2 regions of the Streptomyces sp. NBC_00631 genome follow, and region 1 is predicted to be linked to the other one. Evidence: riboswitches for the same ligand, from Rfam matches in the RefSeq annotation. Region 1 holds a riboswitch; the other holds the start of a gene.
What was found. Region 1 has a riboswitch for ZMP and ZTP ahead of OHB00_RS31560 (glycine hydroxymethyltransferase). Riboswitches for the same ligand answer to the same signal wherever they lie in the genome.
Positions count from the first base shown of each region.

Region 2: linked by a shared signal. The riboswitch ahead of OHB00_RS04930 (bifunctional 5,10-methylenetetrahydrofolate dehydrogenase/5,10-methenyltetrahydrofolate cyclohydrolase) and the one ahead of OHB00_RS31560 (glycine hydroxymethyltransferase) in region 1 are both predicted to bind ZMP and ZTP.

Region 1 covers NZ_CP107734.1:6,833,187-6,848,693, forward strand. The annotation lists gene pabB (aminodeoxychorismate synthase component I) at 1-2,180, opposite strand, end outside; gene OHB00_RS31510 (hypothetical protein) at 2,211-2,798, opposite strand; gene OHB00_RS31515 (DUF3050 domain-containing protein) at 3,095-3,796, shown strand; gene OHB00_RS31520 (SDR family oxidoreductase) at 3,988-5,007, opposite strand; gene OHB00_RS31525 (aldo/keto reductase) at 5,004-6,053, opposite strand; gene OHB00_RS31530 (TetR/AcrR family transcriptional regulator) at 6,129-6,665, shown strand; gene OHB00_RS31535 (DMT family transporter) at 6,853-7,680, opposite strand; partial or broken gene OHB00_RS31540 (hydrolase) at 7,823-8,761, opposite strand; gene OHB00_RS31545 (hypothetical protein) at 9,054-9,398, shown strand; gene OHB00_RS31550 (glutathionylspermidine synthase family protein) at 9,406-10,596, shown strand; gene rocD (ornithine--oxo-acid transaminase) at 10,690-11,895, opposite strand; ZMP/ZTP riboswitch at 12,000-12,090, shown strand; gene OHB00_RS31560 (glycine hydroxymethyltransferase) at 12,123-13,577, shown strand; gene trpS (tryptophan--tRNA ligase) at 13,746-14,759, shown strand; gene OHB00_RS31570 (2'-5' RNA ligase family protein) at 14,890-15,468, shown strand.
Region 2 covers NZ_CP107734.1:1,035,424-1,050,930, forward strand. The annotation lists gene OHB00_RS04860 (Gfo/Idh/MocA family protein) at 1-702, shown strand, start outside; gene OHB00_RS04865 (L,D-transpeptidase family protein) at 738-1,433, opposite strand; gene OHB00_RS04870 (pyridoxal phosphate-dependent decarboxylase family protein) at 1,626-3,020, shown strand; partial or broken gene OHB00_RS04875 (SDR family NAD(P)-dependent oxidoreductase) at 3,106-3,541, opposite strand; gene OHB00_RS04880 (hypothetical protein) at 3,592-4,128, shown strand; gene OHB00_RS04885 (MBL fold metallo-hydrolase) at 4,200-4,829, opposite strand; gene OHB00_RS04890 (S-(hydroxymethyl)mycothiol dehydrogenase) at 4,829-5,917, opposite strand; gene OHB00_RS04895 (rhodanese-like domain-containing protein) at 6,146-7,813, shown strand; gene OHB00_RS04900 (sulfite exporter TauE/SafE family protein) at 7,810-8,559, shown strand; gene OHB00_RS04905 (metal-sensitive transcriptional regulator) at 8,715-9,002, opposite strand; gene OHB00_RS04910 (rhodanese-like domain-containing protein) at 9,090-9,665, shown strand; gene OHB00_RS04915 (ABC transporter ATP-binding protein) at 9,735-11,504, shown strand; gene OHB00_RS04920 (hypothetical protein) at 11,579-11,875, opposite strand; gene OHB00_RS04925 (nuclear transport factor 2 family protein) at 12,049-12,414, shown strand; ZMP/ZTP riboswitch at 12,587-12,669, shown strand; gene OHB00_RS04930 (bifunctional 5,10-methylenetetrahydrofolate dehydrogenase/5,10-methenyltetrahydrofolate cyclohydrolase) at 12,695-13,543, shown strand; gene OHB00_RS04935 (CU044_5270 family protein) at 13,547-14,521, opposite strand; gene OHB00_RS04940 (RNA polymerase sigma factor) at 14,514-15,056, opposite strand; gene ctaD (cytochrome c oxidase subunit I) at 15,162-15,507, shown strand, end outside.

The DNA of each region.
Region 1 (15,507 bases):
AGCGCCCGCATCTGCGCGGCCGTCTTCAGCAGCATCTCGTCGTACTCGGCGGCCGGGTCGGAGTCCAGGACGATCGCGCCGCCCGCGCCCAGCTGCATCCGGCCGCCCGCCATCACGGCCGTACGGATGACGATGCTGAGGTCCGCGCCCCCGCTGCACCCGAGGTAGCCGAGTGCCCCCGAGTACACGCCCCGGGCCTCGGTCTCCAGCGTGTCGATGATCTCCATGGTGCGCAGCTTCGGGGCGCCGGTCATCGACCCGCCGGGGAAGCAGGCGCGCACGCAGTCCACGGCGTCGGTCCCGGCCCGCAGCCGTCCGGTCACGGTGGAGACCAGCTGGTGCACGGTGGCGTACGACTCGGTGACCATGAGGCGCGGGACCCGGACCGTTCCGGTACGGCAGACCCGCCCCAGGTCGTTGCGGAGCAGGTCGACGATCATCAGGTTCTCGGCGCGGGTCTTGGCGTCCGCCGCGAGCGCGTCCCGCAGCCGCGCGTCCTCGAACGGGGTCGCCCCGCGCGGCGCGGTCCCCTTGATGGGCTTGGCCTCGGCCACCCCGTCGCGGGTGATCCGCAGGAACCGCTCCGGCGAGGACCCGGCCACGTCCAGGTCGCCGAAGCGCAGGAAGGCCGCGTACGGCGCCGGGTTGACGCGCCGCAGCTCCCGGTAGAAGGCGTACGGGTCGGGCGGGGCGGGCAGCCGGGCCGCGTTGGTCAGGCAGACCTCGTAGCTGGTGCCGGCCCGCAGCTCCCGCCCGCAGGCCTCGATGTCGGCGAGGTAGGCGGCCCGGTCGCGCACCAGCCAGGGTTCGGCGGCCTCCAGGTCCGGTTCCCCGGCGGCGGGCGGGGCCGGCCGGGGGGCGGGCGCCAGGAAGCTGAGCTGGGCCAGGGTGTCCGTGAGCCACTCCTCGGCCGCCTGCGCGGCCTGCGGGGTGTCCTCCGCGAGGCAGACCGCGTAGGTGACGTCCTCCTCGTGGTCCACCGCGATCAGCCGGTCCGCGAACAGCCAGCAGGCGTCCGGTGTCTCGGCCCGGTGCGTGTTCGGGGAGCCGCAGTCGGCCTTGGCCTCGTAGCCGAAGTAGCCGACGTAGCCGCCGGTGAAGTCGAAGGGCAGCCCGTCCGCGTCCACCCGGCGGCTGCTCAACTGCCGCTTCAGGTAGTCGAAGACGCTCGCGGACACCTTCCGTGCCGGCCGTCCGGCCCGCTCGACCACACACCGTCCGGCCGTGACGTCGTAGCGCACGAACTCGGCGAGCGGGCCGCTGTCGTCGCCCAGGAAGGAGAAGCGTGAGCGGCCCTCCTCGACGAGCGAGCTGTCCAGCCAGAACGCGCGGGGCGAGGCGGCGAAGAGGCGGCTGAAGGCGGCCTCCGTGTCGACGGCGCCGGCGATCTGCCGGGTGTGCAGACGGTGGGCGGGCCCTTCGGCGTGGCGGGGGCGGGGGATGGTCGCCCGGGCAGAGTGCCTCGCACGGGAGGCGACAGCCGGGAGCTCGGCCCCTGCCGCGCCTGCGGCGCCTGGGGTGCCCACCGCGCTCGCCGCAGCCCTCGGCCGGGGGATCGCCGCCTCGGCCGGCGGGACCGCGGTGTTCTTGCTCCGCGCTCTGCGGGCCCGGCGGGCGGTGAGGTTGCGGAAGTTCACCAGCATGCGGTGGCCGAACTCGGTGAGCACCGACTCCGGGTGGAACTGCACGCCCCACAGCGGCCGTTCGCGGTGCCGCAGCCCCATCAGAACGCCGTCCTCGGCCCAGGCGGTGGCCTCCAGGACGGCGGGCAGCGGCTCGTGCACCGCGAGGGAGTGGTAGCGGACGGCGGTGAAGTTCTGGGTCAGCCCCTCGAAGAGGTCCCGCCCGTCGTGCCGCACCCTGGTCAGGTGCCCGTGCCTCGGCTGCGGGGCGGGCGCCACCCGGGCCCGCTCCCCGAGCGCGATGCCCTGGTGGCCCAGGCACACGCCGAGGACGGGGACCGTGGCCTCGGCGATCACGCGGGCGCTGACGCCGAAGTCACGGCCGTCGCCGGGATGTCCGGGCCCCGGCGACACCACCACGTTGTCGAACTCCGCGAGAGCGGGCAGCGCCGGCTCGTCATTGCGGATCACCACCGGTTCCTCGCCGTTGACCTCAGAGATCAACTGGAACAGGTTGTAGGTGTACGAGTCGTAATTGTCGATGAGCAGGGTCTTCACCCGCCCACCTCCCTCGGGTCGTTCCCGGGCCTACGCGGCCCGTCGTTTGTGCCGCCCGCGCAGGGCCTGGAGCGGGGGATACAGCCATTTCTTGAAGAAACGCTGAAGTCGCGGCATGAGAATCCACGTGACAAGCGCTGTCACGCAGAGGCAGAGCACCAGGGTGCGGATAAGCGGATTGAGGCCGCCGAGATGGGGAATCACGATGATATTGAAGAGCAGGACCGGCGGAAACACCGCGCTCATGTTGATGAACCACAGTTTCCATTTCGCCGGCGGGGTGGGTGGCGGCGGTGCGGGCGGCGGCCCGGCCAGCGAGTCGAACCACTCCTTCGACCCCCGTACGCTACGGCGCCCGGTGGGCCGGGCGATGCCGTCGGCGCGGCTCTCCCACTGGCCGCGATCTGGGGAGTTCTCCCAGTCCAGCGCAGAGTTCTCGGTGGCGAACCGATACACGACATGCCATTCCGCCTCCTGGTCGACTAGGACGCCGCCGCCGAGGAACCCCGGCCGGCGGGCGCTCGCGCCCAGCATGGCCCACCCCCAGGAGTGGAAGTCGGCCTCGCGACCCGGCATCACGTGATAGGCCACGGTGACGGTGACGGGATTACTGGTCACGGTGTGCTTTACGGAATGGACACAACTCGCGTTCAAAGATTCAACGACCTTTTTTGTTGTCCGTATCGTGGCTCTTTATAGCGCTTTCTGTGCGCTTGCTGTGGTCTGCCGCCCACTACTTCCGGTAACCGGCGCGTAATTCCGGAAAGTGGTTGCCGGGTCGGTCGCGAAGGGCGCACGATCGCCGTCCAAGAACGAAGGAGGCCGCCATGTCGAGGTACGTCTGGAATTTGACCGAAGAGGGTCGACAGGCAATCGATCAGGCGCGTTCCGTGATCGAACCGGCGCGAAAAGAAGTGACTGCACACCCGCTTTACCAGCGGATATCCGACCGGGAGCACCTGGCCATTTTCATGGCCCACCACGTGTTCGCCGTCTGGGACTTCATGTCCCTGCTGAAGTCGCTCCAGCGGGAGCTGACCTGTGTGGACGTCCCCTGGGTCCCGCGCGGCTCCGCCGTCGCCCGCCGACTCATCAACGACATCACGCTGGTCGAGGAGAGCGACGAGCTGAACGGCGGCTTCACCAGCCACTTCGAGCTGTACCGCGCGGCCATGACCGAGGCGGCCGCCGACACCGCCCCCGTCGACACCTTCGTCGCGCTCCTCGCCGAGGGCCACGACGTGCCGGCGGCCCTGCGCGTGGCCCAGGTCCCGGTGCCGGCGGCCGCGTTCGTGCGCACGACCTTCGGCATCATCGCCGACCGCCCGCTGCACTGCCGGGCCGCCGCCTTCGCCTTCTCCCGCGAGGACCTGATCCCGGACATGTTCGACCAGGTCATCAGGGAGGAGGGCACCGACCGCTTCCCGCTCTTCCGGGACTACCTCGCCCGCCACATCGAGGTCGACGGCGAGGAACACACCCCCATGGCCCTCCAGATGGTGGCCGACCTGTGCGGCACGGACGACCGGCGCTGGCACGAGGCCACCGAGACCGTCCTGGTCGCCCTGGAGGCGAGGTCCCGCCTGTGGGACGGGATCACGACCGCGATGGGGTGAGCGCTGCGGCCGGGGCGCGCCCTCACCTCCTGGGGGGCCTGCCCCCACGCCTCGCGCCGGGTAGCCCGACGGCGCAGGGCGGAGCGGGTTGCCGTGCCGGACCGGAGCCTCCCGTCCCGCTCACCCGCCGGGCAGGCGGGCGCCCCCGGACCGGACGCCGGCGTGGTCGCGGGACCGACGGCACGAGCCGGTCAGGTCCCGATGCCGTGGGCGAGGAGGCTCTCGGCGGTCTCCGCGATGGTGTCCTCGACGGGACGCGCCCGCCACCCGAGAAGCCGTTCCGCCTTGGCGCTGGTGGCGTCGAGATCCCGGCCGAGCTGGTGCCGCAGCAGCCGCAGTTCCGGGTTGACGACGCCCAGCGTGCGCGCGAGCCATACGGGCAGTTCACGGGTCGGGGCGTTCGCGGCGCGCTCACCCAGGCGGTCCCGCAGAATGCGCGCGATCTCGACGACGCGCAGGCTGTGCCCGGCGATGGCGAGGAAGCGCTCGCCGGCGGCCGCCGGATCGGTCATCGCGCGCAGGTGCAGATCCGCGACGTCGCGCACGTCGACGAAGCCCATCCCGAAGGGAGGGCACGCGGGAACCCGTCCTTCGAGCATTCTGCGCACGAGACGCAGGGATGGGGGGTCGTCCGGGCCGAGCAGTGGTCCAAGGACCCCCACGGGATGAACCGCGGCCAGTTCCAGACCAGCGCCTTCGCCTTCGACGAACTGCCAGGCGGCGCGCTCGGCGAGCGTCTTGGACCGCTGGTAGGGCGGGATGTCGCTGTCGAGGTCGGTCCAGTCCTCCTCGGTGAAAGGGGTCGTGCGCCGGGGGTGCCCGATCCCGATGGCGCCGAAGGCGCTGGTCAGGACGGCCCGCCGCACGCCGGCGCGGTGGGCGGCGCGCAGCACCCGCAGGACGCCTTCCCGGGCCGGGACCACCAGCTCGTCGCCGGCCGGCATGTGACGCAGGGTCGGCGAGGCGACGTGAAGGACGAAGTCGCAGCCGGCGACGGCATCGTCCCAGCCGTCGGGGCGTTCGAGGTCGGCGCGTACGACCGTGAGCCGGTCGTCGTCGAACGGCGCGGCCGCCTGCAGCCAGGAGCGCAGTGCCGGTTCGCGCCGCAGGTCGCGGACTGTGGTGCGCACGGGGTGCCCGGCGTCGAGCAGGGCGAGGACGCACCAGCTCCCGATGAATCCCGTCCCTCCGGTGACCAGTACCGGGTTCATGCCAGAGCCATTCCGGGAACGCGCTCGCGGATGGCTTCCATCTCGGCTTCGTCCGAGACGCCCTGCCAGTCGTGCCGCGGGGTGTAGGGGGCCTCAAGGGCGCGCATCTCGTCGTCGGTGAGTTCGACATCGAGGGAGGCCACGGCCTCGTCGATCTGCCGGATCGAGCCGGCGCCGACCAGCGGCGCGGTGACGACCGGCCGGCGTCGCAGCCAGGCGAGTGCGACCTGCGCACGGCTGACGCCGTGAGCGTCCGCCACCCGCCCGACCGCGTCGATGATCGCGCGGTTGGACGCCTCCTGCTCGGGGGCGTAGAGCAGGTCCGCATACGCGCCGTCCGTCTCGGAGCGCGCCGTCGAACGGGCGTCGTTCCACGCGCGGGTGAGGCGGCCGCGGGCCAACGGCGACCAGACGACCGTGCCGATGCCCTCGTCCAGGCACAGCGGGATCATCTCGCGCTCCTCCTCGCGGGCGAGGAGGTTGTAGTGGTCCTGCATGGACACGAACCGCGCCCAGCCGTTGTGCCTCTGCAGGTGCAGGGCCTTCGCGAACTCCCACGCGTGCATGGACGAGGCACCGAGGTAGCGCACCTTGCCGGCCTTCACGAGGTCGCTGAGCGCCTCAAGCGTCTCCTCCCACGGGGTGGAGTTGTCGTTGCGGTGGATCTGGTAGAGGTCGATGTAGTCGGTACCGAGACGGCGCAGCGAATGGTCGACCTCCGTCATGATCGCCTTGCGCGACAGCCCCCGTCCGTTCGGTCCCAGCCGCATGGGGTGGCGCAGCTTCGTCGCGATCACCACGGCGTCACGGTCGGCGAAGTCCCTGAGCGCCCGGCCGAGGATCTCCTCGCTGGAACCGTTCGAGTACATGTTCGCGGTGTCGAAGAAGTTGATCCCCGCCTCCACCGCGTGCCGGATGAGCGGTCGCGCGTCCTGTTCGCCCTTCGACCAGACGGGGTGTCCGCGGCCGGGCTCGCCGTAGGTCATCGCGCCGATCGCGATCGGTGACACGTCCATCCCTGTCGTGCCGAGCTTGATGTACTGCATGATGCCCCTCTAAAATAAGTGGAGAACTCTCCGGATAACGTAGTGGAGAACTCTCCACTTAGCAAGTGAGGTCCTGTGGTCCGTTCAGATGCCCGCGAGAACCGGGCACGCATCGTCGCGGCCGCCCGCGAGGCGTTCGCCGAGGACGGCGGTGTCTCGATGAACCGGGTCGCCCAGCGCGCAGGCGTCGGCGCGGGCACCCTGTACCGCAACTTCCCCACCCGCGAGGCGCTGGTCCTGGCCGTCTACCAGGAAGAGATGACGCGCATCACCGGCACCGTGCCCGACCTGTTGGCCCGGATGCCGCCACTTGAGGCGCTCCGCCGCTGGACGACCGACCTCGTCGAGGCCATGCGCAGAAAGCACGGCCTCGGTGACGCCCTCAGCGCCGGCGCGCACCAGGCGATCACCGAGCAGAGCTACGGCCCCGTCATCGCCGCCCTCACACAACTCCTCGACGCCGGCAAAGAAGACGGCACCATCCGCGAGGACGCCGATCCCGGCGACTTTCTCCAACTGACCGGCGCCCTCTGGCGCGCTGCGTCCACCCCTGAAGACCGGGCTCCCCGCATGCTCGCGCTCGTCCTCGACGGACTCCGCACGCACCGGTAGACGCCGGGCACCGGACAGGGCGACGGAGCAGCCCCTCCCGGTGGCACGGCCGGCCCTGCCTCACGTCGCCGTCGTGCCGCCAGGTCGCCCGGGTCGCCCGCCCGGGCGGTCTGCGCGGGCAGGGACGGGACTTCGTCTCCATGGGGGACGCGGCGGAGACGCCCGCCTCGACAACCGCGTCGGCCGCTCACTCCTCCTCGGCGGTGACCGGCGCCTCCCCGAACCGTCCCAGCGCCAGCGCCCCCGCCACGGCCACCGCGAACCCGAGCACCGCGAGCCAGGCCAGCCCCTCCCGGGTGCGGTCCCCGAGCCACACCACCCCCACCGCGGCCGGGCCGATCGTCTCCCCGATGACCATGCCGGCCGTCGCCGTGGTCACCGAGCCGCGCTGCAGGGCCGAGGTCAGCAGCATGAAGGCGCCGCCGCCACCGGTCAGCAGCGCATAGGTCGCGGGGTTGGTGAGCAGCTCGGCAGGGCGCAGGGTGTCGATCAGCCGCACCGACACCTCCACCACCCCGAACCCGAATCCCGCCCCCAGACCGAGCACCAGGGCCCGTCCCCGCCCGGTCAGCCGCCCGCCGGCCAGGCCGAGCAGCAGCACCCCCACGGCCGTCCCCAGCATCACCCACTTCAACGTCGTCGACCCGGCCCGGTCCCCCTCGGGACCCGACGCCAGCCCCAGCATCGCGAGCCCCGCGCACACCACCCCCACCGCGGCCCACTCCATCCCGCTCAGCCGCACCCGCAGCAGCCGTGCCGCGACCACCGCGGTCACCGCGAGCGAGGACGCCAGGGCCGCGCTCACCGCGTAGATGGGCAGCGACCGCAGCGCCAGGATCTGGAACACGAACCCCAGTCCGTCCAGCCCGAGCCCGACGACATACCGCCACTGCCGCACGGCCCGCAGCAGCAGCGCGGCCTCCCCGCCGGCACCGTCACCGGCCGCCCGCGCGGCCATCGCCTGCAGGACCGTCGCCGTACCGAAGCAGATCGCCGCCGCGAGGGCGCACACCATTCCGAAGAGCACAAAGGGACTGTAGGGGAGGGGAGCGTGCGGTGATCGGCGGGAAAGTAAGAAGCGGGCCCGGCACGACCCGGACCCGCTCCCTCCCCATGCGCCCCCCGTGCGCCTGGAGCCTTGGACTCCCTTGACGTCAGCTGGCGCCGGCCAGCCAGGCGGTGGCGTTGAGGGCGAGGGCGGCGTTGGTGGCGCCGCTGTCGTTCCAGCCGTCGTACAGCGTGTTGCCGGACTGGCCGGTGCCGTCGTCGATCGGGGAGCTGTCGCCCCAGAAGGCGACCCGGCCGCTGCCGAAGGTGCTGGTGGCGAAGAAGGCGCCGGTGTTGCCGGAGTAACCGCTGCGGTACACCAGGCCCTTGACGTTCGCGTTGTCGGCGGGCTTGAGGGTCGCCGTCGTCCCGTCGGCGATCAGGCTCTTGGTGACCGTGCCGAAGCCGCCGTGCAGCACCGCGTTGCCGCTGTCGCTGATGGCCTTCGGGTAGCCGGAGCTGATGTCGAGCGAGTCGATGGAGAAGCCGAACGGGTCGGTCGAGTCCACGCTGTTGTTCGTCATCAGGTCGTTGAGGATCTCGACCGCGTCGTAACCGTCGTTGTTGCGGTCGGCGCCGGTGTGGTCGGAGATCATGAACAGCCCGCCGCCGGCCTTCACGAAGTTCATGATCGCCGTCTTCTCGGCGGTGGTGAACCTGGTGTTGGGCTCGGGCAGGACGAGGGCGTCGAACTTGGACAGGTCGGTCGAGGACGAGCCGCCGTACGCCAGCGCGCTGGTGGCGGTCTTCAGGCTGTAGTCGCCCGTCTTCTGCAGGGCGATGCCCCACGACGACAGCGCGCCGGTCCAGTCCTTGTCCGAGGACGGGGAGGAGTCCTGGGTGAGCGGGTCGGGCTTGCTGGTGGAGATGATCCAGTCCGCGTTGCCGGCCTCCTCGGCGTGGCCGTCGTCGAAGAGGACGTTGTAGGTGGTGGCCGCGTGGGCGGGGGTGGCGGCGTGGGTGGCCTGGACGGCGGCACCGGCCGTGAGCAGGCCGAGGACGGTCAGGGCCGTGGTGAGTTTGCGGCGCGAGGCGGCGAAGCCGGGCATCTGTCATTCCTCCATCGGTGGGGGGTGCGAGAGGGATGGCGGTGCGGGTGGTGCGTCGGTCGTCCATGACCGGATGCGCTGGTCATGGAGGGTTCTGCGCGCGTAGAATCCGAGGTTGATCGTTCACCTGTGGGCAGGCTGGACGGTACCCGGGGGCGCGGGGCGCGGACAGGATCCCCGGCGGCTTCACATTGTTTTCTTACCTGGACATGACAAGTCTGGCTGCTGCGGTGGCTCGAAACCGCTCGTCTAAGCTGTCGCCGAACATCGCATCGCACGGGGGAGCACCAACATGGCGGACGCACGCCGGCAACTGCGCTCGGGCACGGTCGTCCTCGGCGGCATGGGCCTGCTGGCCGCCGCCCTGACCGCCTGCTCCGCCGATCCGGACAAGCGCTGCGTCGACCGCGACAGCTACACCGCCGCCAAGGGCTACCGGGTCGTCGCCGACAAGAACTGCACCTCCGCCAAGTCCGCCGTCGACGCCGGCTACTACTACGGCGGCAAGAAGAAGAGCGGCTGGGTCAGCGACGGCTCCTTCACCAAGCCGCGCAGCGGTTCGGGCGGCTCGTCCGGCGGCGGCCACAGCGTCAAGCGGGGCGGCTTCGGCAGCGGCCACGGCAGCTCCGGCGGCTGACCGCGCCGTGGAACGCCGCACGGCCGAACCCCGCCCCGACTGGCAGCGGACCGTCGAACACCAGGGGCTGATCTACCCCCTCACCCGCCACCCCGACGGCGAACTGCGCCCGTACTGGGACGAGAGCGCCTACTACGCCTTCACCCTCGACGAGGTGGAGACGCTGGAGGAGACCGTCGAGGAACTGCACGCGATGTGCCTGACGGCGGCGGACCACATGGTCACGCACAACCGCTTCGCCGACCTGGGCATCACCGACCCGCGGGTGGCGGCGGCCGTGACCGAGTCCTGGCACCGCCGAGCCGAACTCCCCTCCCTCTACGGCCGCTTCGACCTCCGCTACGACGGCGCGGGCCCGGCGAAGCTCCTGGAGTACAACGCCGACACCCCCACCTCCCTCGTGGAGGCCGCGTCGGCGCAGTGGTTCTGGATGGCGGACCGCTTCCCGGGCGCCGACCAGTGGAACAGCCTTCACGAACGCCTGGTCGCCGCCTGGCGGAAGCAGGGCCGGCTCCTCCCGCCCGGCGCCCCGCTGCACTTCGCCCACTCCTGCGCCGACGAACTCGGCGAGGACCTGATGACGGTCGCGTACCTCAAGGAAACGGCGGAACAGGCGGGTCTCGCCACCGACTGGATCTCCATGGAGGAGATCGGCTGGGACACCCTCACCGGCCGCTTCGTCGACAACCGGCTCCGCTTCATCCGGGCCTGCTTCAAGCTCTACCCGTGGGAGTGGCTCACGACCGACCCCTTCGCCGGCCACGTCCTCGACACCGTGGACCACGGCGGCGGCACCGGCACAACCATGTGGATCGAGCCCGCCTGGAAGATGCTCCTGAGCAACAAGGCCCTGCTGGCGGTCCTCTGGGAGCTGTATCCGGGCCACCCGAACCTGCTTCCGGCATACCTCGACGGACCGAGAGAGCTCGCGACCACGCACGGGTACGTGAGCAAGCCGCTGCTGGGCAGGGAGGGGGCGGGCGTGCGGTGGCACGCACCGGGCGCCGAGCCCGTCGTACGGGAAGAGCCCTGTTGCTACCAGGAGTTGGCCCCGCTGCCCGACTTCGACGGCAACCACGTGGTGCTGGGCGCATGGGTGGTGGGCGAGGAGGCGGCGGGCCTGGGCATCCGCGAGTCCCAGGGCCTGGTGACGGACGACTACGCCCGCTTCCTGCCGCACGTGATCCTGCCGGCCTAGGGGCGTGGGGCTGTAATGAATGTGCGGCTACCGCCGCGTGGGCGCGACCCCCCCCACCACCCGCAGTCGCGGACGGCCTCAGGCGGCACCCCTCTACGCACTCAAAACCCCCCACAACTGCTCGACCCCCCACTCCAGGTCCTCCTCCTCCACCACCAGCGGCGGGGCCACCCGCACCGTCACCCCGTGCGCGTCCTTCACCAGCACCCCCCGCTCCATCAGCCGTTCCGCCACCGCCCGCCCCGACCCCACCCGCGGATGCACGTCCACCCCCGCCCACAGCCCGCGCCCCCGTACCGCCGTCACCCGTCCGCTCCCCTTCATCTCCGCCAGCCGCCGGTGCAGCAGTTCCCCCAACTCGGCCGCCCGCTCCTGGAACTCCCCGGTCCGCAGCATGGCGATCACCTCAAGAGCCACCGCACAGGCCAGCGGATTCCCCCCGAAGGTGGACCCGTGCTCCCCGGGCCGGAACACCCCGAGCACCTCCGCGTTCGCCACCACCGCCGACACCGGCAGCACCCCGCCCCCCAGTGCCTTCCCGAGGACGTACATATCCGGTACGACCCCCTCGTGCTCGCACGCGAAGGTCCGCCCGGTCCGTCCCAGCCCCGACTGGATCTCGTCCGCGACGAACAGCACCCCGCGCTCCCGGGTCAGCTCCCGCACCCCCGCCAGATAGCCCGCCGGCGGCACCACGACCCCCGACTCGCCCTGGATCGGCTCCAGCAGCACCGCGACCGTGTTCTCGGTCACCGCCGCCCGCATCGCCGTCAGGTCCCCGTACGGCACGATCTCGAAGCCGGGCGTGTACGGCCCGAAGTCCGCGCGGGCCTCCGGATCGGTCGAGAAGCTGATCACGGTCGTGGTACGCCCGTGGAAGTTCCCGCCGGCGACGACCACCTTCGCCATCTCCGCCGGGACGCCCTTGACCCGGTACCCCCACTTCCGGGCGGTCTTCACCGCCGTCTCCACGGCCTCCACCCCCGTGTTCATCGGCAGCACCATCTCCATCCCGCACAGCTCGGCCAGCCGGGTGCAAAACGCGGCGAACCGGTCGTGGTGGAACGCCCGGGACGTCAGCGTCACCCGCTCCAGCTGCGCCTTCGCCGCCGCGACCAGCCGCGGGTGGCCGTGCCCGAAGTTCAGCGCCGAGTAGCCGGCCAGGAAGTCCAGGTACCGGCGCCCCTCGACATCCGTCATCCAGGCGCCCTCGGCCGTCGCGATCACCACCGGCAGCGGGTGGTAGTTGTGCGCGCTGTGCGCGTCGGCGGCGGCGATGAGGGCTTCCGTACTGGTCACTGCGGCTCCAGGGAACGCGGCGGGATTGCCCCCTTTCCTACCCTCTGACCCTGCCCGACTGGTGGACGCCACGGCCCTCGGGCCCGGCGTGGCCGGTAATGTGACCTGCGGGCCGTGACTGGCGCGCTGGGATGGGACCGACCATCGGGGAGCGGCCCGCGTTGTGACCGAGTGCCGTGCGCCTGGGCCGAACCGTGAATGCCGAACGCCATGTCCGGAGGTCCCGAATGTCTGACACGTCCGCGCCCCTGTCCACCGAGTCCAAGGCCTACCGTGCCGCCCTCGACGTGATCCGTGCCGTCGAGCCGCGGGTCGCCGACGCCATCGGCCAGGAGGTCGCCGACCAGCGCGAGATGCTCAAGCTGATCGCCTCCGAGAACTACGCCTCCCCGGCGACCCTGCTCGCGATGGGCAACTGGTTCAGCGACAAGTACGCCGAGGGCACCGTCGGCCGCCGCTTCTACGCCGGCTGCCGCAACGTCGACACCGTCGAGGCGCTCGCCGCCGAGCACGCCCGTGAGCTGTTCGGCGCCCGGCACGCCTACGTCCAGCCGCACTCCGGCATCGACGCCAACCTGGTCGCCTTCTGGGCCGTCCTCGCCGACCGCGTCGAGGTCCCCTTCCTGCAGAAGACCGGCGCCCGCCAGATCAACGACCTCTCCGAGGCCGACTGGGCCGAGCTGCGCCAGGCCTTCGGCAACCAGCGGATGCTCGGCATGTCCCTGGACGCGGGCGGCCACCTCACCCACGGCTTCCGGCCCAACATCTCCGGCAAGATGTTCGACCAGCGCTCCTACGGCACCGACCCCGCCACCGGCCTGATCGACTACGACGCGCTGCGCGCCCAGGCCCGTGACTTCAAGCCGCTGATCATCGTCGCCGGCTACTCGGCGTACCCCCGGCTGGTGAACTTCCGGATCATGCGCGAGATCGCCGACGAGGTCGGCGCGACCCTCATGGTCGACATGGCGCACTTCGCGGGCCTGGTCGCCGGCAAGGTCCTGACCGGCGACTTCGACCCGGTCCCGCACGCCCAGATCGTGACCACGACCACGCACAAGTCGCTGCGCGGCCCGCGCGGCGGCATGGTCCTGTGCGACGACTCCCTCAAGGACCAGGTCGACCGCGGCTGCCCGATGGTCCTCGGCGGTCCGCTCCCGCACGTCATGGCCGCCAAGGCCGTCGCCCTCGCCGAGGCCCGCCGGCCCGCGTTCCAGGACTACGCGCAACGCATCGTCGACAACTCCCGCGCGCTGGCCGAGGGCCTGACGCGCCGGGGCGCCACCCTGGTCACCGGCGGCACCGACAACCACCTCAACCTGATCGACGTCGAGACGTCCTACGGCCTCACCGGCCGCCAGGCCGAGTCCGCCCTCCTCGACTCGGGCATCGTCACGAACCGCAACGCGATCCCCGCCGACCCGAACGGCGCCTGGTACACCTCCGGCATCCGTATCGGCACCCCGGCGCTCACCACCCGTGGCCTCGGCACGGCCGAGATGGACGAGGTCGCCGGCCTGATCGACCGCGTCCTCACCGCGACCGAGCCGGGCACCACGAAGTCCGGCGCGCCGAGCAAGGCCTCCCACGTCCTGGACGAGAAGGTCTCGACGGAGATCGCCCAGCGCGCGACCGACCTGGTCGCCGGCTTCCCGCTCTACCCGGAGATCGACCTCGGCTGATCGATCCCGGTAAGGGGCAGCGCGCCCCTTCGGGGGCGGGGCCGCGTTCATGTGCGGCTCCGCCGCGGGGCGCGACAAGCCCCCACCGGGCCCGCGGTCCCCCGCGCCCCGAAACCACCCCCACCCGACGGGCCATTCCCACCCTCACCCTCTGAGAGAATGGTGAACATGGCCTCTGATCGACCCCGCGTGCTCTCCGGCATCCAGCCCACCGCCGGCTCGTTCCACCTCGGCAACTACCTCGGCGCCGTCCGCCAGTGGGTAGCCCTCCAGGAGACCCACGACGCCTTCTACATGGTCGTCGACCTGCACGCGATCACGGTCCCGCAGGACCCCGCCGACCTGCGCGCCAACACCCGGCTCGCCACCGCCCAGCTGCTCGCGGCCGGCCTGGACCCGGACCGCTGCACCCTCTTCGTGCAGAGCCACGTGCCCGAGCACGCCCAGCTCGCCTGGGTCATGAACTGCCTCACCGGCTTCGGCGAGGCCAGCCGCATGACCCAGTTCAAGGACAAGGCGGCCAAGCAGGGCACGGACCGCGCGAGCGTCGGCCTGTTCACGTACCCCATCCTCCAGGTCGCCGACATCCTGCTCTACCAGGCCCACGAGGTGCCGGTCGGCGAGGACCAGCGCCAGCACGTCGAGCTCACCCGTGACCTCGCCGAGCGCTTCAACGGCCGGTTCGGCGAGACCTTCACCATCCCGAAGCCGTACATCCTCAGGGAGACGGCGAAGATCTACGACCTCCAGGACCCGGCGATCAAGATGAGCAAGTCGGCGTCCACGCCGAAGGGCCTCATCAACCTCCTCGACGACCCGAAGGCGACCGCGAAGAAGGTCAAGAGCGCGGTCACCGACACGGACACCGTGATCCGCTACGACACCGAGAACAAGCCGGGCGTCTCCAACCTGCTCACCATCCACTCCACCCTCACCGGCAAGTCGATCGCCGAGCTGGAGCAGGAGTACGAGGGCAAGATGTACGGCGCGCTCAAGACCGACCTCGCCGAGATCATGGTCGACTTCGTCACCCCGTTCCGGGAGCGCACCCAGCAGTACCTGGACGACTCGGAGACCCTCGACTCGATCCTGGCCAAGGGCGCGGAGAAGGCGCGTGCCGTCGCCGCCGAGACGCTGGCCCAGGCCTACGACAGGGTCGGTTTCCTGCCCGCCAAGCACTGAGCGAGGCGAAGCGCTGCACATCACTTCGGCCACGGCTGCCCGGGTGGCGGCCGTGGCCGTACAGTCGATAGCCGGACGGCCGGGTACGAACCCGACATGCCTCCGCCCATCACGACCGACGGGAGACGACGTGGGGACCGTAACGATCGGCGTGTCGATCGCGGTCCCGGAGCCTCATGGCAGCCTGCTCCAGGAGCGGCGCGTGGGCTTCGGCGACGCCGCGGCCCACGGCATCCCCACGCACGTGACCCTGCTGCCTCCTACGGAGATCGCCGACGGGGAGTTGGCGGCCGTGGAGGCGTACCTCGGCGAGGTCGCCGCGGTGGGGCGGCCGTTCCCGATGCGGCTGTGCGGGACCGGCACGTTCCGGCCGTTGTCGCCCGTGGTGTACGTCAGGATCGTCCAGGGCGCGGACGACTGCGCGTGGCTTCAGGCACGGGTGCGGGACGGGTCGGGGCCGCTGGCCAGGGAGCTGCAGTTCCCGTACCACCCGCATGTGACCGTCGCTCATGGGATCGACGAGGCCGCCATGGACCGGGCGTTCGCCGAGTTGGCGGACTTCGAGGCCGAGTGGTCCTGTATGGGGTTCGCGTTGTACGAGCAGGGTGCGGACGGGGTGTGGCGGAGACTGCGTGACTACGCTTTCGGGGGCTCTGTCGTTCCTCCTCAGGTGGGGCATGTGGAGCGGGGGAGTATCGCCAGTCGGTAGGCCGCGGGTCGTGTGTGGTGGCTCGCGCCCACGCGGCGG
Region 2 (15,507 bases), 5.8 Mb from region 1:
GGCGGCGAGAACTGGAAGGCGACCGCCAGCTATCCCCCGCTGCTCTACCCGACGCACGCGGTGGGCGGGGTGCTCGGCGCCTGGCAGACCCACGCGGTGAGCGTGTCGGCGATCGGGGTCGTGGACGACCGGGGCGACGGCGTCTTCGACAAGGAGGTCAGCCAGTTCGGCAACGACATCTCCAACGCGACCGCGCTGTTCGAGGTGGCCGGCGGCGGCTCGTTCCGCACCAACGAGTTCCGGCGGGTGGGCTACCCGTCCCACATCCGTGAGTCCCGCTTCCGGTTCTTCGGCACCGAGGCGAGCATGGAGCAGCTGGCCACGGTGGCCCTGTGGCAGGACAAGAAGGGCGTGAAGGACATCAGTGAGCTGCTCGAACCCAAGCCCACCATGTCCCCTGACGACCCGTCGCTCCAGCACATCGCGCCCGAGCTGCGGGCGGCCTTCACCTCCGGGTCGGCGCCGGTGCACGACCGGGCGCGGCTGCCGCGGGAGTTCGACGCGCTGCACAACGGGCACGAGGGCAGCCACCACTTCCTGGTGGACGACTTCGTGACCGCCGTCAACACGCGCGCCCTGCCGTCTGTCAACGCCTGGGTGGCCGCCCGCTACACCCTGCCGGGCATCATCGCGCACGAGTCCGCGCGGCAGGGTGGGGCCAGGCTGGAGATCCCGGACTTCGGGGACGCCCCGGAGAGCTGACCCGCGGCCGTCGGCCGGGGCCGGGCCGGGTGCCGTCAGGTGCCCGGCTTGCGGCCGTACACGTAGACGTCGTCGCCGGTCTTCAGCAGCGACCAGTACTTCTTGGCGGTGGCAGGCGTCATGTTGACGCAGCCGTGCGAGCCCGGCGGGTTCCACATGCTGAGATTCACCGAGTGGAAGGCCTGGCCGCCGTCGAAGAACTGGCTGTAGGGCATCGGTACGTTGTAGACCGACGAGACGTGATCGATGTCACGCCAGTAGATCTTCTTCAGACCGGTCCGGGTCTCGAACCCGTCACGGCCGGTACGGACCGGGACCGGGCCGTAGACCAGCCTGCCGCCGTCCTGGATCCAGCTCAGCTGGAGCGTGAGGTTGACGCAGGCGATGCGCCCCTTGTTGGTCGGGCACTTGCCGTCCTTGTTGGGGTTGTTCCCGACGGCCTTCTGCTTGTTCATCAGGTCCATCACGCCCCAGGTGACGGGACCCGCGTACCCGACGGCCGGCGTGATGCCGTGCTTGTTCTGGAAGCTCTGGATCGCCTTGCAGTCGGCGGCGGACTGCTTGCCGTCCACCGGCCGCCCGAGGAACTTCTCGACCTGCTTCTGGTACGGACCGGCTTGCGTGGTGCAGCTCGCGGCCTGCGCCGGAGCGGAGGTGAGAGCGAGCGTGAGCGGCGCCACCAGCCCGGTGACACCGAGCACGACGGCACTTCGTCGGCGTATGTCCCCCATATGACGTTCGTCTCCTTTTTCTGTCCTGTGGTCTCGTCGTACTGGACTGCCCGATGCGCGGCTTTGGTTGTAGCCCGGGGCAGGCCGTGACGAAACGGTTAACTTCGCCGCCGCGACCGCCCTGCCGGCATCGGTCCACTTACCCGGAAGTGGACCGCGCCACAGCGTCGTGGCCGACCTAGTGTGCGGTTCATGCAGCCCGCACTCGCCGACGATCTCGCCCGGCTTCCCGAACTTCTCCAGTCCGCCCGCGACGTGGCCGCCCGCGCGGCGGCCGGGTCGGCCGAGCGGCCGGTGGCCGTGCCGGGGCCCGCACCCGCGCGGGCGCCGCTGCCCGAGCGGGGGGAGGGCGGTGACGGCGCGCTGGCCCGGTTCACCGAGCGGTGGGCGCCGGGTCTGTCCGCCTCGGCCGGGCCACGCTACCTCGGTTTCGTCACCGGCGGTGTGACGCCCGCCTCCCTGGCCGGCGACTGGCTGACCTCGGCCTATGACCAGAACCTGTCCGGCGACATCGGCTCCTGGGGTGCCGCCCTGGAGCGTGAGACCGTGGCCTGGCTGGCCGAGCTGTTCGGGCTGGGCGACCGGCACTCGGGGGCGTTTGTGACCGGGGCCACGATGTCGAACACGGTCGGTCTGGCGATCGCCCGTGCCTGGCTCGGCGAGCGGCTCGGGGTGGACGTCTCCAGGGCGGGCGCCGCCGCGCTCGGCCCCGTCGACGTACTGTCCGGCAGCCCACACTCCAGCGTCGGCAAGGCGCTGTCGGTGCTGGGCATCGGCCGGGACCGGCTGCGCCCGGTGCCGCTGCTGCCCGGCAACCGGGAGGCGGTGGACGTGACTGCGCTGGAGGCGGCGCTGGCCGGACTGGGCGGACGGCCCGCGATCGTCGTCGCCAACGCGGGCACGGTGAACACCGTCGACTTCGACGACCTGCGGGCGATCGCCGCCCTGAAGGACCGGTACGACTTCTGGCTGCACGTGGACGCCGCGTTCGGCGCCTTCGCCGCCCTCTCCCCCGCCCACGCCCCGCTCGTCGCCGGTCTCGACGCGGCCGACTCGGTCTGTGTGGACCTGCACAAGTGGCTCAACGTCCCCTACGACGCGGCGGTCCAGTTCACCCGCCGCCGCGACCTCCAGGTGGCCGTCTTCCACAACGAGTCCCCGTACCTGGGCCCGCCCACCGGCACCCCGGACTTCCTGCACCTCACCCCGGAGAACTCCCGGCGGATGCGGGCGCTGCCGGCGTGGTTCTCGCTGACGGCGTACGGCCGGGACGGGCACCGCGAGATCGTCGAGCGCAATGTCGCCGAGGCCCGCCGGCTCGGCGCCGGCATCGAGCAACTGCCCGCCCTGCGCCTGCTCGCCCCGGTCCGGCTCAACGTCGTCTGCTTCACCCTGGCCGACGACCCCACGCCGGCGCGGGTGGACGCCCTGGCCCGGGCGGTCACCGCGTCCGGGGAGGCGTTCGTGACGCCGACGGTCCACGGCGGGGTGCCGGCGCTGCGGGCGGCGTTGAGCAACTGGCGGACCACCGAGGCCGACACCCGGCGGGTGCTGGCCGTGCTCGCGACCGCCTCAGCGGCTCTCTGACCCGCGCCGGGCCTCCCGGTGCGGCCGCAGCGCCGCGTGGAATCCGCTGGGCACGGCGGTGAGTCCGCCGTCGACACGCAGGGTCGATGCTGACGATCGCACCCCGGCCGCGGGCGGCGAGGTGCGGAAGGGCGGCGCGGCAGCAGCGGTGGACGCCGGTGAGCGTGATGTCGAGGTCCAGGTCCCAGGCGTCGTCCGGCTGGTCCTCGAAGAGAGGGACGTCCGGGGTGCAGTGCGCGGCGCAGTTCACCCCGGACGTCCAGGCCGCCGAAGGCCACGACGGCACGGTCCACGGCCGCCTCCACGGAGCCCCGGTCGGCCACGTCGCAGGCGAACGCCTCGACCGCCAGCCCCCGTTCGCGCAGCGCGGCCGCCGTCCGCTCCGCCTCGGCCAGGTCCCGGTCGGCCGCCAGCACCCGGCCGCCCTCCTCGGCCAGCCGCCGGGCGACGGCCGCGCCGATGCCGCGGGCCCCGCCCGTGACGAGAACCCCGTATCCCGTGAAACGGTCGAGTCCGGTCATGACGACGACCGTACGGTCCGGACGATCAACAGGGCGGATACCGTGCGCACATGACCGCGTTCCTGCAGCAACTCCCGGCCCTGATAGGCGTCGTGATCGGGGCGCTCGGTTCGTACCTCGCGGTGGTGCGGGGGGACCGGGCGCGGTTCCGGCGAGAGCAGGAGGCGCGCTGGGAGGAGCGGCGGCTGGCGGTGTACAGCGACTATGCGCGGGCGCTGAAGAAAACGGTGAACCTCACCTACCGCGTCGCGGCCCATCTCGGCAACGACCCGCACCCGCACCCGATCTCCCCGGCCGAGGCCGAGCCGCAGCTGGCGGCGGCCACCGACGGCCGTGATCCGGCCGGGGAGGCGCTGATCATGCTGGGCAGCCGGGAGGTGGTGGAGCAGGCACGGGAGTGGGTGACCGCGGTGATGGCCATGGAGCGGTTCATGCGCTCCGGGACGGTCGACCCGGGCGCCTGGCAGGACCTGCTGGCACGGCAGCGGGCCTGCCGGGAGCGCTACTACACCGCCGTACGCGAGGATCTCGCGCTGCCTCCGGGGCACCCGGCGCTGTGGCCGACCCGGCCGGTGTCCGACGACTGAGGGCTGCCGGTTCCGCGGTGGCCGACGGCCGGCCTCCCGCGGACACCTGACATCACGTGGCGTCTGTCGGCTCAGTGCCCCCGGGCGATCCACTCCGCCAGGTGGGGCGCCTCGGCGCCGATGGTGGTGGGGTCGCCGTGCCCGGTCAGGACCTTCGTCTCGGGCGGGAGGGTGAGCAGCTTGTCCCGGATGGAGTCGATGATCGTCGGGAAGTGCGAGTACGACCGTCCGGTCGCGCCGGGGCCGCCCTGGAAGAGGGTGTCGCCGGTGAAGACGGCGCCCAGGCCGGGGTCGTGGAGGCAGACGGCGCCGGGCGCGTGGCCGGGCGTGTGCAGGACGGTCAGATCGGCGCCGGCGGCCTCGATGACCAGCCCGTCCGAGAGGTGGTTGTCGGGGTCGCGGTCGGGGTGGGTGAGCTTCCACAGCGGAAGGTCGTCGGGGTGCAGCCAGATCTTGGCGCCGGTGAGGTCCGCGAGGGCGGGCGCGGCGTCGATGTGGTCGTTGTGGGCGTGGGTGCAGACGATCGCCTTCAGGACGCGGTCGTCGACCGCCTCGGCGATGGCCTGGGCGTCGTGGGCGGCGTCGATGACGATCACTTCGCGTTCGTCGCCGACGATCCACACGTTGTTCTCGACGTCCCAGGTGCCGCCGTCGAGGGTGAACTGCCCGGAGGTGACGAGGCGTTCGATGCGCGTGGTCATCAGAGCACCACCACCGAACGCAGCACGTCGCCCTGGTGCATCCGCTCGAACGCCTTCTCCACCTCGTCGAGCTGGATGGTCTCGGTGACGAAGGCGTCCAGGGGCAGCCGCCCCTGCAGGTGCAGGTCGATCAGCATGGGGAAGTCCCGGGAGGGCAGGCAGTCGCCGTACCAGGACGACTTGAGAGCGCCGCCGCGCCCGAAGACGTCGAGGAGCGGCAGTTCGAGCTTCATCTCGGGGGTGGGCACGCCGACCAGGACGACAGTGCCGGCCAGGTCGCGGGCGTAGAAGGCCTGCCGGTAGGTCTCCGGACGGCCGACCGCCTCGATGACGACGTCGGCGCCGAAGCCGCCGGTCAGGTCGCGGATGGCCGCGACCGGGTCGCTCTGGCGCGAGTTGACGCTGTGGGTGGCGCCCAGGGAGCGGGCCGTCTCCAGCTTCCGGTCGTCGATGTCGACGGCGATGATCTTCGCGGCGCCCGCCAGCCGGGACCCGGCGATCGCGGCGTCGCCGACCCCGCCGCAGCCGATCACGGCGACCGAGTCGCCCCGGCCGACGTTGCCGGTGTTGATCGCGGCGCCGATGCCCGCCATCACCCCGCAGCCGAGCAGCCCGGCGACCGCCGGGGAGACGGCCGGGTCGACCTTGGTGCACTGCCCGGCGGCGACCAGCGTCTTGTCGGCGAACGCGCCGATCCCGAGCGCCGGGGAGAGCTCCTGGCCGGTCGAGGCGAGGGTCATCCTCTGCTTGGCGTTGTGGGTGTTGAAGCAGTACCAGGGCCGGCCGCGCAGACAGGCCCGGCAGCTCCCGCACACCGCCCGCCAGTTGAGGATCACGAAGTCACCGGGCGCGACATCCGTGACGCCCTCGCCGACCGACTCCACGACACCGGCGGCCTCGTGGCCGAGCAGGAAGGGGAAGTCGTCGGTGATACCGCCCTGTTTGTAGTGCAGGTCGGTGTGACAGACCCCGCAGGCCTGCACCTGTACGACGGCTTCGCCCGGCCCCGGGTCCGGCACCACGATCGTCTCGACCCGCACGGGCTCGTCCCTGCCCGGTGCGATCACGCCGCGTACTTCCTGCGCCATGGGCCTGCCCTCTCGTCGCTCTGCTGACGTGCTGTCTTCCGACCCTACGCGGGAACGATCAGCAAGGGCACGCATCGATCGATGCGGATCTTCCCGTACCTACGCCGTTCGCGTTGCCCACCACCGGTGCCAGATACGTGCCAGATACCCCCGGGGGTACCTCTGCTACGGTGGCACACATACCCCCGGGGGTAATTGACCGGGGATCGAGGAGAGGAGTGTGCTGCCATGTCCTTCGTCGACACCATCGAGGTGCCCGGACTGGGCAACCGCGGCTATCTGGCGGGCGGGGCGCACGGCGCCGTCGCGGTCGATCCGCCCCGGGACGTCGACCGGGTGCTGGCGGCCGTCGCCCGGCGCGGGGTGCGGCTCACCCATGTCGTGGAGACACATGTGCACAACGACTACGTCTCCGGCGGCCTTGAGCTGGCCCGGCTGACCGGGGCCGCATACGCGGTGCCGGCGGGGGCGCGGGTGGCGTACGAGCGGGTGCCGGTGGCGGACGGGGACGTGCTGGAGATCGAGGCCGGGCTCGCGCTGCGCGCGCTGGCCACCCCTGGGCACACCCCGCACCACACGTCGTACGTCCTGGAGGAGACCGGCCGCCCGGTGGCCGTCTTCACCGGCGGCTCGCTGCTGATCGGCACGGTCGGCCGGCCCGACCTGGTGGAGCCCCGGCTCACGGGTGAGCTGGCCCGGGCGCAGCACGCCTCGGCGCACCGGCTCGCCGCCGAGCTGCCGGACGAGACGGCGGTGCTGCCGACGCACGGCTTCGGCAGCTTCTGCTCGGCCGGGGACGCCACCGGCCGGGCCACCACCGTCGGCCGGGAGCGTGCGGTCAACGAGGCGCTGGTCAAGGACGTCGACACGTTCGTCGCCGAGCTGCTGGCCGGGCTCGACGACGTGCCGGCGTACTACGCGCACATGGCCCCGCTGAACTCCCGGGGTCCGGCACCCGTCGACCTCACGCCGCCACGCCCGGCGGACGCGGCTCAGATCGCGGCGCGGCTGGCCGCCGGGGAGTGGGTGGTGGACCTGCGCACCCGGGTGGCGTTCGCCGAGGGGCATGTGCCGGGCACGCTGAACTTCGAGGCCGACGGACAGCTCGCCACCTATCTGGCCTGGCTGCTGCCCTGGGGCAGGCCCGTCACGCTGCTCGCCGAGTCGGCCGCCCAGCTCGCCGCGGCCCAGCGGGAACTGACCCGGGTCGGCATCGACCGCCCGGCCGCGGCCGCCACCGGGACACCGGAGGCCTGGCTGCGCGCCGGCGACCGGCCGCGTTCCTTCCCGCGCGCCACGTTCGCGCAGCTGGCCGACCGCGGTACGGCGGACGTCGTCGTCCTGGACGTGCGCCGGGACACGGAGCGGGTCGGCGGCCACATCCGGGGTTCGCTCCACATACCCCTGCACCAGGTGCGTGCGCGGCTCGGCGAGATACCCGAGGGCACGGTGTGGGTGCACTGCGCCGGTGGGATGCGGGCGGCCGTCGCCGCCTCGCTCCTGGACGCGGCCGGGCGGGACGTGGTCGCCGTCGACGACGGGTTCGCCGCGGCGCGCGAGGCGGGGCTGCCGATGGCCCGGCTCACCCCCGCCGAGGCGCGGGAGCGCGCGGACGCCGGCGCCGTCCTCCTGGACGTCCGGGAGGCCGGTGAATGGTCGGCCGGTCACGCGCCGCGGGCCCTGCACGCCCCGCTGTCCGCGCTGGCGGCCGGGGCCCCGCTCCCGTCCGCCGCACAGGACCGTCCGATCGTCGTGATCTGCCGCTCGGGCAAGCGGTCGCGGGAGGCGGCGGCACTGCTCACGGCCCGTGGCCTGGACGCGGTGGACGTCGTGGGAGGCATGGGGGCCTGGAGCGCGGCGGGTCTCGCGGTGAGCACCGAGGGCACCCCGGAATGACCGTCCTCCTGCTCGCCCTGGGCGCCGGGGCCGTCACCGGTCTGGCGCTCGGCGCCCTGGGCGGGGGCGGCAGTGTGCTGGCCGTGCCCGCGTTGATCTATCTGCTCGGCTTCACCCCGGCCGCGGCCACCACCGCGAGCCTGGTCGTCGTCACGGTCACCTCCGCCACCGCGCTCGCCGCGCACGCCCGCGAGGGCACCGTGCGGTGGCGGTCCGGTGCGGTGTTCGCGGCGGCGGGCATCGGGCCCGCAGCGGTCGGCGGGCTGCTGTCCCGGTATCTTCCGGCGGCGCTGCTGACCGGGGCGTTCGCGGTGCTGGCCGCCGTGGCGGCGGTGCGCATGCTGCGGCCCGCGGCAACCTCGGCCGGCGGGCCGGGCCCCGTGCGGGCGTCCCGGGTCGCGGGGGCCGGGGCCGGTCTCGGCGCGGTGACCGGTGTGCTCGGCGTGGGCGGCGGGTTTCTCGCCGTGCCGTCCCTGGTGAACGTCGTGGGGCTGCGGATGCGGGCGGCGATCGGTACGAGCCTGCTGGTCATCACGATCAACTCGCTCACCGCGCTCGCGGCACGGTCCGGCTCGGCGATGGACGTCGAGTGGTCCACCGTGGGTCCGTTCGCCGCGACCGCGATCCTCGGTGCCTGGGACGGCAAACGGCTCGCGGCCAGGCTGTCCGCGGGCACGCTCCAACGGCTCTTCGCCTGCGCTCTGCTCGCGGTGGCCGCGTTCATGCTGGCCGACGCGGTCGGCTGACGCGCCGAGCGCTCCGCTGGAAGTGCCGCGACCTTCCGTCCGCCGACCGCGGCGCCGTTGTGGCCGGTCGCGCCCACGCGGCGGAGCCGCACAGGGACACAGCCCCGCGCCCCTTCGGGGCCCTGCCGAACCGCAGCGGACTTCGCCGGACCCACTCAGGCCAGCGACAGGAACAGCTTCTCCAGCCGGGCCTTCATCTGCTCGGTGGTCTCGCCGTCCGCGCCACCCCGTCCGGGATCGGCGATGCACTGCTGGAGCCCGGTCGCGATGATCGCGAAGCCCGCCCGGTCCAGGGCGCGCGAGGCGGCGGCGAGCTGCGTGACCACGTCCTCGCAGTCCCGGCCCTCCTCGATCATCTTGATCACTCCGGAGATCTGCCCCTGCGCCCGGCGCAGCCGGTTCAGCACCGACTTGAGTTCATCGCCCTCGAACTGAAGCTCCACGACCCACTCCTCACATACCCGTAGGGGTATTTTACCCCGCCCCCGGGCACCCCGTCGTTCAACACCTCCGGAAAGGATCGCACCACCATGACCAGCACTCCCCCGAGCCTCACCCCCGACCACGCCCTCGCCCGTCTCGCGGAGCTGACCGTCGTCGACGTCCGCACCCCGGGCGAGTACGCCTCCGGCCACATTCCCGGCGCCCACAACATCCCCCTGGACGCCCTGCGCCGGGCCCTGCCTGCGCTCCGCGCCGCGGACGGCGAACTCCTCCTGGTCTGCGCCTCCGGCGCCCGCGCCGAGAACGCACGGGCGGTCCTCGCCGAACACGGCATCGCGGCGGTCACCCTGACCGGCGGCACGAACGGCTGGGCCGGGCGCGGTCACGAACTGCGCCGCCCGCAGGGCGCGTCCCGCGCGACCTGGGCCATGGAGCGCCAGGTCCGCTTCACGGCCGGGACCGCCGTCCTCGCCGGACTGGCCCTCGGGCAGCTCCATCCGGCCTGGCTGCTGCTGTCCGCCGGCGTCGCGGGCGGCCTGGTGTTCTCGGCGCTCACCGACACCTGCGGAATGGCCGCGGTGCTGGCCAGGCTCCCGCACAACCGGCCGCGCCCGGCCGATCTGGACGCGACCCTGGCGAAGATCGGCTCCGCCCGCGGATGACCCGGCCCCGGGGCGTAAAGCAGCCGTCGTAGCCTGGGTGCGCCGCCCACCGCCCGGACGAGGAGCGCCGTGACCGCCGCAGACACAGTTCCGACGAGAGACGGGACCGGCCCCTCCGTGTTCCGGCTGCTGCTCTCCTATGTACGGCCGCACCGCTGGGCCCTGCTGGCCGGCGCGGTGCTCTCGCTGGTGACGGGCGCGACCGGGCTGCTGTTGCCGCTGGTGGCCCGGGGGCTGATCGACGACCTGTCCCACGACCGTTCCATCACCGGCAAGTTGCTCGCGATGGCGGGTCTGGTGGTCGGCAACGCCGGGGTGGGCGCGCTGGGTTCGTACGTCCTCAGGCGCACCGCCGAGTCGGTGGTGCTCGGGGCCCGGCGGACCCTGTCGTCGTATCTGCTCAGGCTGCGGATCACCGCCGTGGACCGCACCGAACCCGGTGACCTGATGGCGCGGATCACCTCGGACACCACCCTGCTGCGCGAGGTCACCACGGACTCGCTGGTCGCGCTCGGCACCGGCGGACTCACCCTGGTCGCCACCGTGGTGATGATGGGGGTGGTCGATCCCGTGCTGCTGGCCGTCACCCTCGTCGTGATCGCCGCGGCGGGCACGGTGCTGGGCATGATCGTGCCGCGCATCAACCGGGCGAGCCGCCGGGCGCAGGACGCGGTCGGGGTGATGGGGGCCTCGCTGGAACGGGTGCTGGGCGCGCTGCGCACGGTGAAGGCGTCGGGCGCCGAACACCGCGAGGAGCTGGCCCTGCACCAGGCGGCCGAGGAGTCCTGGCGGCAGAGCGTGCGGGCCGCCAAGTGGTCGGCGGCCGCGGGGAACACGGCGGGACTGGCGATGCAGCTGGCGTTCATCACGGTGCTCGCGGCGGGCGGAGCCCGGGTGGCGACCGGCGCGATCGGCGTGGGCACGCTGGTGGCGTTCCTGCTCTACGTCTTCTATCTGATGCAGCCGATCCAGCAGGTGGTCGGTGCGATCACCCAGTACCAGACCGGCGCCGGCGCGCTCGCCCGGATCCAGGAGGCGCTGCGGCTGCCCGCCGAACCCCCGTCCGCGCCGGCCGAGTTGCCGTCCGCGGGCGCCCGGCCGGCCGCCGTCGCCTTCACCGACGTGCGCTTCCGCTACGCCGACGACCTGCCGTACGTCCACCACGGCGTCAGCTTCGACATCCCCGCGGGGGGCATGACGGCGTTCGTCGGGCCGTCCGGCGCGGGCAAGACCACCGTGTTCTCGCTGATCGAGCGGTTCTACGACCCCGAGTCCGGCACGATCGCCGTGGACGGCCGCCCGGTCGCCGACTGGGAACTGCCGCTACTGCGCTCGGCCATCGGCTACGTCGAACAGGACGCGCCGGTGCTGTCGGGCACGCTCAAGGACAATCTGCTGCTCGGCAACCCGGAGGCGGACGAGGACGCGGTCGCGCGGGTGGTGAAGACGACCCGCCTCGACGGTCTGGTCGCCCGGCTGCCGCAGGGGCTTGAGACGCTGGTCGGCCATCGCGGGACCAAGCTGTCGGGTGGAGAGCGGCAACGGGTGGCGATCGCGCGGGCGTTGCTGCGCCGGCCCCGGCTGCTGCTCCTGGACGAGGCCACCTCGCAGCTGGACGCGGTGAACGAGGCGGCGCTGCGGGACACGGTCGCCGACGTGGCCCGGTCGACCACGGTGCTGGTGGTCGCGCACCGGCTGTCGACGGTGACCATGGCGGACCGGATCGTCGTCATGGACGCGGGCCGGGTCCGCGCCGTGGGCACGCACCGGGAGCTGGTGGCGGCGGATCCGCTGTACGCGGAGCTGGCGGCGACGCAGTTCCTGGCCTCCGAGCACTGAGCACCACGGCCCGGCACCGGGTGCGGCGGAGGGCCGCCCCGGTCCCGGGCCGGCCCTCGGGCTGCGGTCGGGGGTCAGTACTGGATGCCCGGCACCAGTCCCATGACCGGCGCGGCCAGGTCGGTGATCTGGTGCAGTTCGCCCAGCTTCTGGACTCCGTTCAGTCCCTGCACCTGGTCCGAGACCTTCGGGATCTCGTCCTGGTACGGCGCCGGGATGTCACTGCGGGCGAGCGAGTCGAGTACGCCGAGTGCGGTGAGCTTCCCGGGGTGCTGCGCGCTCGCGTCGGCCGCGTTCGCCAGCGGCGCGGCGAGGCCGGTGACCCCGACGGCGAGACCGACGGCGGCGACGATACGTCGTGTTGAGATCATGTCTTCAGCAACGGCCCCGGCGCCGGGCCGGACACGGGCAGCCGGTCCCCCTCACCCGTCAGGCGGAGTGCGCGGCCTGCGCTTGCCGAGCCCGGCGGGGCGGAGGACGCTCGATGTGAGGGGCTCACGCGGCCCGCTCCGCATCGGGTCGCGGGCTCCCGCAGGAGGTCACCATGGGCACCGCGACCGGTTCCACGTTCGACACCGACACGCTGCGCCGGGCCATAGAGGGGAACACCGGGAACAGCCTTCTGGCGCTCTACGCGGACGACGCGGAGATCCGCATCATCGACCGCAACACCCAGCCCAGCCACCCGAAGGTCCTGCACGGCCGCAAGGACATCGCCGCTCTGCTGGACGACGTCTACAGCCGCGACATGACGCACACACTGGACCAGTGCATCGTCCAGGGCGACAAGGCCGCCTACAGCGAGTCCTGCGAGTACGGGGACGGGGTCCGGGTGCTCGCCGAGTCGATGATCACGCTGCGCGACGGCAAGATCGCCGAGCAGATCATGATCCAGGCATGGGACGAGTAGTCGGGAGGATGGGACGCGTCCAGGTCAGCTCCCGGTTGACCTGGACCTTCTCGGCGCGGGCGGGGCTGGGGCACACCCGCCGCCCGCGGCCTCGGGCGTGCACCGCGCTGCTGCGTACCCTCCTGCGGACCGCGCACTGCCGCAGGAGGCGCCGAGCGTCTCGGTTACGCTGAAGGCGGGCCGTGACTGGCGCTGAGGTGGAGCACCACCGGGGAGCGGTCCGCACTGTCGATGCCGTGCGCCTGGGCGATCAAGGTCGAACCAGCTCAGGAGTTGCCGCATGACCCAGGCCCGCCTCATGGACGGAACCGCCGTCGCCCGCCGGATCGTCGAGGAGACCGCGAAGCAGGCCGCCGACCTCACCGCACGGACCGGTGTCACGCCGTGTCTGGCGACCGTGCTGGTCGGCGAGGACCCCGCCTCCGTCACCTACGTCCGGATGAAGCAGAACCGCAGCCGCAGGGCGGGCATCGCCTCGCGGCACGTGGCCCTGCCCGCCACCACGACCACCGATGAACTCGTGGCCGCACTGCGGGAGTTGTCCGCCGACCCCACGGTGCACGGCATTCTGCTCCAGCACCCGGTCGGCGAACACATCGACGAGCGGGCCGCGTTCGAGGCGATCGCGCCGGAGAAGGACGTGGACGGCGTGACCTTCGCGTCGTTCGCGACGATGAGCTTCGGCCTGCCGGGCTTCGTCTCCTGCACACCCGGCGGCATCCTGCGCCTGCTCGACGCCTATGACGTCGACCCGGCGGGGAAGAGGGCGGTGGTCGTGGGCCGCAGCGCGATCCTGGGCAAGCCGGCCGGCATGCTGCTGCTCGCCCGCGACGCCACCGTCACCTACTGCCACTCCCGCACCAGCGACCTCTCGGCGGCCGTCCGCGAGGCGGACATCGTGGTCGCCGCCGTCGGCCGGCCCCGGCTGATCCGGGGCCAGGACATCAAGCCGGGCGCGGTGGTCCTCGACGCCGGCTACAACGAGGGCAACGTCGGTGACGTCGACTTCGACACCGCCGTCGAGCGAGCCTCGCTGATCACGCCGGTGCCGGGCGGGGTCGGCCCGATGACCATCGCCGTGCTGCTGGAGCAGACGGTGACGGCGGCCGCCCGGCAGCTCGGGGCGTGAGGGTCAGCGCATCCAGGCGCGGTACTCCATGACGTCCCCGGCCCGCACCCCGTACTCCGGATCGTCCCGGGTGAACGTGGTCTCCAGGCCGAGTACGGTGCCGGTGGCCGGGTCCAGGATCAGCATCCGCCGTCCGCCGGTGCCCTCGTCGAGGACGTACGCCTGCCCGGTGCGGCCCAGCCGGTCGGTGACCTGGCCGGCGGGTCGCAGGCCCTTCGCGTCGGCGAGCAGCTCGGCCAGGGCCGCCGACTCACGTGCCCCGAGCGTCCAGTTGTCCAGCAACTCCTCGGTGGCATCGAGGAGTTGGGACGTGGTGAGGGAGCCGGTGCCGGTGTGGATCAGGTCGGTGAGGTAGGCGCGCAGATGTGCGGGGTCGTTCGGGGGTGTGGAAAGCGGCGGGGCGTCGCCCCACATCGGCGGGAACGTCTGCCGGCTGAGCACATGTCCGTCCTCGACCCGGCCCGTGTCGGTCAGGACGGGCCGGCCGGTGTGGTCCGGGTCGGTCGCCACGACCACCTCGGTGTGGGTGTCGTCCGCCCGCCAGCGCACCACGCGCTCCTCGGGCAGGGTGACCGGCGGCTTGTCGTCGCTCATGGCGAGGCTCCAGGACTGCACATGGGTGCCCTGGCGCAATACCGGGGAGCCGTCCGTCGCCGCCACCGCGGCGAGTTGCGCGACCTGGTCGAGCGATACGGCGACGGAGTGGGCGCGGACCGTCAGCGGCCGGGGCGCGGCGACGGCCGGGGTGCCCGACGGGCCGCCGAGCAGCACGGTCAGCACGGTGGCCGTGACGACGGCGGCCGCGGTCACTGCCCACAGCAGTCGCGGCCGGGACCAGGTCCGGCGGCCGGAGCGGGAGTCGTGCAGCAGCCGGTTGAGCTGCCGTTCGGCGGTGTGGTCGAGCGGGCCGTCACCGAAGTGGGCGCCGTCGGCGGGCACCGGGTCGGCGGCGCGCAGCAGGTCGATTTCGTCAGCCATGGCGGTGGTCCTCGGGAAGAGCCTCGGCGGCGGGGGGTCGCAGTCGGTCGATCTCGGCTCTGAGCCGGCGGCGGGCCCGGTGCAGCCGCATCGCCGCCGCCCGTTTCCCGCAGCCCAGGGCGACGGCGACCTCGTCGGCGTCGAGTTCCTCCCACGCGGTCAGCCGCAGCACCTCCTGGTCGGCCGGGGACAGCCGGGCCAGCGCCTCGTGCACCCAGGCGCCGGGCCGCTCGCTGCCGGGGCTCTGCACGACGTGCCGGCCGTGCGCGGTGTCGTCGTTGCCCAGCCGGTCCACCAGCCGGCGCCGGCGCCCGTAGCCGCGTACCGCGTTGGCGAGGCAGTTGCGTGCCACGCCGTACAGCCAGGGCAGCGGGGCCGCGGGCAGGTCGGCGCGGCGGCGCCAGGCCACCGTGAACACCTCCGCCACCACTTCCTCCACCTCACCGGTCCGCCCGTCCAGTCGCCGCGCGACATAGCGGCTGACCGCCCAGTAGTGCTCGCGATAGGCAGCGGCGAAGATCTCGTCGTTGCTCATGTCCCGTCCGTGTCCGGCACCACCCCGATCGTCACACCCTTCTCCGTGACGCTCGTCGCATCGGTCGAGTGTGACCGGTGCGCACGGCCCGGACACAGGCGGGGCATGAGGAACCTCAAGTGGCTGACGACCACGGATCACAAGACGATCGGGACGCTGTACCTGGTCACGGCGTTCTCGTTCTTCTGCGTGGGCGGGGTGATGGCCCTGCTGATGCGCGCCGAGCTCGCTCGCCCCGGTCTGCAGATCATGTCGAACGAGCAGTTCAACCAGGCGTTCACCATGCACGGGACGATCATGCTGCTGATGTTCGCCACCCCGCTCTTCGCGGGCTTCGCGAACTGGATCATGCCGCTCCAGATCGGCGCCCCGGACGTGGCCTTCCCACGGCTGAACATGCTGGCCTACTGGCTCTACCTGCTCGGTTCGACCATCGCGGTGGGCGGCTTCC